DNA from 2 places in the Brasilonema angustatum genome. Region 1 is predicted to be linked to the other one. Evidence: predicted binding sites of a transcription regulator. Region 1 holds the regulator's gene; the other holds the start of a gene.
The links. The regulator HrcA, encoded in region 1, represses chaperone genes, less so after heat shock. The targets are predictions, from matches to a motif close to TTAGCACTCNNGANTCNNGAGTGCTAA.

Region 1 (2,209 bases):
ATATCTTGAGAAAAGCATTTTTGCTGCCAGGAAACTCTTGATTTGGTTCCCGTAAGGTTAAGTAAGGTAGTAATGCAAAAGCCCCTACTCCAAACGAAACACTAGCAAAAGGCCAAGCAGGAATATTTTGTGCTCTACCATCAATAAATACCAAGCAGCTGTAAATCATAGGCCAGATGCCCATGATGTTAAAAAGTGCTATAATCAGGGGGTTTATTCCTTGCCACTGACCAGTAGAAAGATCTTTAATCAAATCGAATGTATCAGGTTGATCGGGAGGGGCAAATAAAAAGACATAGACAATAAATCCCAGCCATAGCGCTCCAAAAGTAATTTTTCTAACCATTATTCAAGCTAGTTTTGATTAATTCAGCGATTGTCCTGCTACAAGTCCTACTGGGGATTGAAATAACTGAAAGCTTCTGAAAGGTAATCAGAAGCAGCAGTTACTACTGCGATCGCACCTTCGTAATCTAGACGCGTTGGTCCGAGAACTCCCACGCTACCTAATGATACAGAACCCCGGCGATAGGTCGAAGAAATCAACGAACAAGTGCGTATAGGTTCTAGAGGATTTTCTGCACCAATACGAATCATGACTCGTGGCTTACCAACCACCTCCGCTTCCGGCTGTTCTTCAAATATTAACCGCCACAGTTGGTCTTGTTCTTCTTCCAACAGATGGATGAGCATTTGCACTTGCTGTAATTCCGAAAACTCTGGCTGACGCAAAACTTCCGCAACACCGCGAACCATAATTTGTGTTGCAGATGGTGTGATAGTGCGACGGGCGAATTCTGCAAGAGATTTTTTTAAGAATTCTCCATAGATTTGGAACTCGTGGGCTAATTCACTCCATTTCAGGTTGGCTAATTCAGCTATGCTGCGTCCCCGTAAGTGAGTATTCAAAAAATTAGAGACAATCTGTAACTCGCGGTCGATGACTTCTGCATCTGGTTGTGAATCTTCCGAGGCTTGCGGTAAATCCATCAATGCAGAATGTGTCTCATATCCATCCGTCACCACAATCAACATCACCCGTCCCGTTTCTACTTGCACTAGTTGTAAATGTCTCAACACTGCTGTCGCAGTTTGCGGCATCGTGATTAAGGTGATGCAACCACTCAAAGTTGCTAAAATGTGAGCTGCTCCTTGCAAAAGAGCTTCCAAGCTCCAATCTTCCCATTTAAGGCGTTTTTGCAGTGATAGTTCTACATCTCGTGCTAGAGTTTCAGAAGGTGTTATCAACTGGTCAACATAAATACGGTAGCCAGAGTCAGAAGGGACGCGTCCTGCAGAAGTGTGAGGTTGGTACAGTAAGCCAACTTTTTCCAACACACCCATTACATTGCGAATTGTTGCTGAGCTAACACCAAGGTTGTACTCTTCAACAAGAGCTTTAGAACCAACAGGTTCTGCTGTGGCTATATAATGACGTATTGTTGCCCCAAGTATCTGCTGTTGACGATTTGTAAGCTGGACTTGCATAAGGAGTTTTTTACCGAAGCCGAATTGTAAGCTAAGTTTGAAAAAATTTTTAGAGATAACTCTAAATTAAATAAGGATTAATAATAGTAAAGCAAGATCACAAGCACTTTGCTTGTACAACAATAAGCAAAAAGAAGTAAAGAAAAGTAAAGACACTGTACTGCCTTGAGTAAAGTTACTATTAATACAGGTAACTTGCTGGAAAAAAGCTTTTGGATTGAAGTAAATTAGCCCCTACTTATGCATACTTGCATAAGTTTATTGAAATCTCTGTATTTCAAGTTACGAATTTCCTGAACAGCCAAAAAAGGCACATAGGTAGAATACAAATATTTACCACTTAACACTTAAAGCTATCCTAGCTTGTACAGAGGATAGCATAGGCAAATTAAAATCGTCAGTCTTAGCAGACTACATATAGAAATCCAGTTTGATTTATGAACTTACTCGTGAAGACAGGGGGGACGCTTAACAGGTGAGACCAGCCCCCGTCTTGGCGGTCTCCGTCACGGAGCGCGTTTGCGCAGCGCCCCCTTAGGGGCTAGCGTCTCCGCAGGAGATTGGGGGACTGGCGTTAGCGCAGCGAGACCGGAGGTCTTCCCCGAAGGGGAATGGGGAACGCTTAAGATCAAATGTACCTAATTTCACAAAAATCAAATATGAGTCCTATATCCGCTTAATGCAAAACAGCAGCTAGTATTGGGGAATGGAAGAGTCAACC
Region 2 (2,209 bases), on a different contig from region 1:
AACTGCTTCCATCCGCTCGGGATCGGTCGCAAAGTAGGGAGAGATGTAGCCTTTCTCAAAACGCATCCCTTCTGTGATTTCCAATTCGGTGGTCATGGACTTTCCTTCTTCCAAGGAAATTACACCTTCTTTACCCACCTTATCCATTGCTTCGGCAATCATCTGACCGACTTCTTCGTCGTTACCAGCAGAGATTGAACCAACCTGGGCAATTGCTTTGGAATCTTCTACGGGACGAGCGTGTTCTTTGATTTTGTCTACCAAGAAGTTGGTAGCCTTATCAATACCACGTTTCAGCGAAATAGCATTTGCACCAGCTGCAACGTTGCGTAAGCCTTCTTTGACCACTGCATGAGCCAAAACGGTCGCAGTTGTGGTGCCATCACCGGCAGCATCGTTCGTCTTGGAAGCCGCTTGACGGATCAAAGCAACGCCAGTGTTTTCGACGTGGTCTTCCAATTCAATTTCTTTAGCAATGGTCACACCGTCATTAATGATTTGTGGTGCGCCAAACTTTTTCTCTAGGACTACGTTACGACCTTTGGGACCGAGGGTAACAGCTACCGCTTCAGTCAAGATGTCCATGCCTTTTTCTAGGGCACGACGTGCGTTTTCGTTGTAAATGATGCGCTTTGCCATAATTGTCAAAGAATGTTTAGCAGAAAACTACAAAGAATGTTATTTGTTTTTTGTCCTTTGCCAACAACTCATGACAAATGACTGATGACAAATGACTAAAAGATTATGAAACGACTGCCAGAATGTCTTTTTCAGACAGCAGGACGTATTCGTCAGTTCCAAGTTTGATGTCGGTACCAGCGTATTTGGAGTAGAGAACTTTATCTCCGACCTTCACGTCCAACGCTTGACGAGCACCGTCATCTTTGATTTTGCCTTCACCGACGGCAACAACTTCGCCTACTTGGGGCTTTTCTTTTGCATTGTCGGGTAAATAGAGACCACCTGCGGTCTTTTCTTCAGCCGCGTTCACTTTGACGAATACGCGATCGCCCAGGGGTTTAACTGTAGAAACGCTTAAAGTTACAGCTGCCATACCAAATTCTCACCTCGTTAGCACTCTCAACTCCTGAGTGCTAATGTACCTAAAGGTGAAGTGCAATGGCAACGTTTTCTTTTGTACGGGTTCCCGAACTTTGCTTGCCCAAACCCACGTAAGTACATATACTCTACTTTTCTCAGCTTTCAGGTTTTACTCCGTAAATGACGAATATGGATATATGGGCAACTTTATTTGCAAAGCTGGGAAATTGATATAGAACAGTAATCAGGGAGCCGCCATTTGAGTAACACTACAGTGATCCAGTCCTGCCAAGAGCTACGAAAAACCACGCTTACACCAGCGAATAAAGCCCTAAGTATTTCTATAGAAGCTTTAGAACTGTTGAACATTCCGAGGGACATTTTAACTAGTGTTGTCCAAATAGTTTCTAACTGCTTCTGCGAACAAGCTCGTTTACCTTTTTGGGAAGGCTTAAAAAAACGACTCAAACAGTTAAGTCTTCACCAAAGGCAAGATGGCAATTCTAGTTGCATATTTGGAAATAAAATCAACTGCTTGCCAGTTTGCTGTTCTAGACTGATAATAAAGGATTACCCGGATGCTGTGCGGTATCGCCCAACAATCCCGGAAGCCATTGAGCGGATTATACAAGAGCACTTCTTAGGCAACAAGGTGGTAGAAGAATATGCATTGTGTTTTCCCATCCTTTGCCAAAAAGTTCCCTAGGTTGTCGTGAACAACTTATAGAAGCTTAACATCCAACAAGGATATGGCACAGTAGTAAACAGATGAAAGTGTGGGTTAATTGTAATTTGGGAGCATCTTGAGTCCAACACTTACTAGTTAACCTGAATAATTATTATTTAATCAGTGTTTTTTAACCCGCAGCTTTCAAAGCGATATATAATAACGCATTATAAATACTACTGCTCTACGTATCCTTACTGGACTTTTGCTGTTTGTAGAGAATTTCTTGAGAGTGAGACCCATTTTTAGGATTTTATAAAGCAAACGCAAGTTAAGTAGGAAAAAGCACAACACCTCCTTAATCCACCAAAGAGGATATTGATTCAAGACCTTGATGGATCAAGCGCCATAAGTGCCACTGCTATGAAAGAACCCAGCATGAAAGATCACAAACGACTTCTACTTATTGATGATGATCCTAACCTCATCTTGCTGGTGAAG

Region 2: groES (co-chaperone GroES) is a predicted target of HrcA. The motif match lies at 1,072-1,098, and genes of this name have one in related genera.

What each region holds. Positions count from the first base shown of each region.
Region 1 covers NZ_JCACKO010000031.1:33,814-36,022, reverse strand. Annotated here, with positions in the region: gene AC5JM2_RS07860 (DUF2834 domain-containing protein) at 1-346, opposite strand, end outside; gene hrcA (heat-inducible transcriptional repressor HrcA) at 394-1,488, opposite strand; gene AC5JM2_RS07850 (rhodanese-like domain-containing protein) at 2,182-2,209, opposite strand, start outside.
Region 2 covers NZ_JCACKO010000135.1:104,552-106,760, reverse strand. Annotated here, with positions in the region: gene groL (chaperonin GroEL) at 1-639, opposite strand, end outside; gene groES (co-chaperone GroES) at 743-1,054, opposite strand; gene AC5JM2_RS24545 (ferredoxin) at 1,316-1,747, shown strand; gene AC5JM2_RS24540 (response regulator transcription factor) at 2,132-2,209, shown strand, end outside.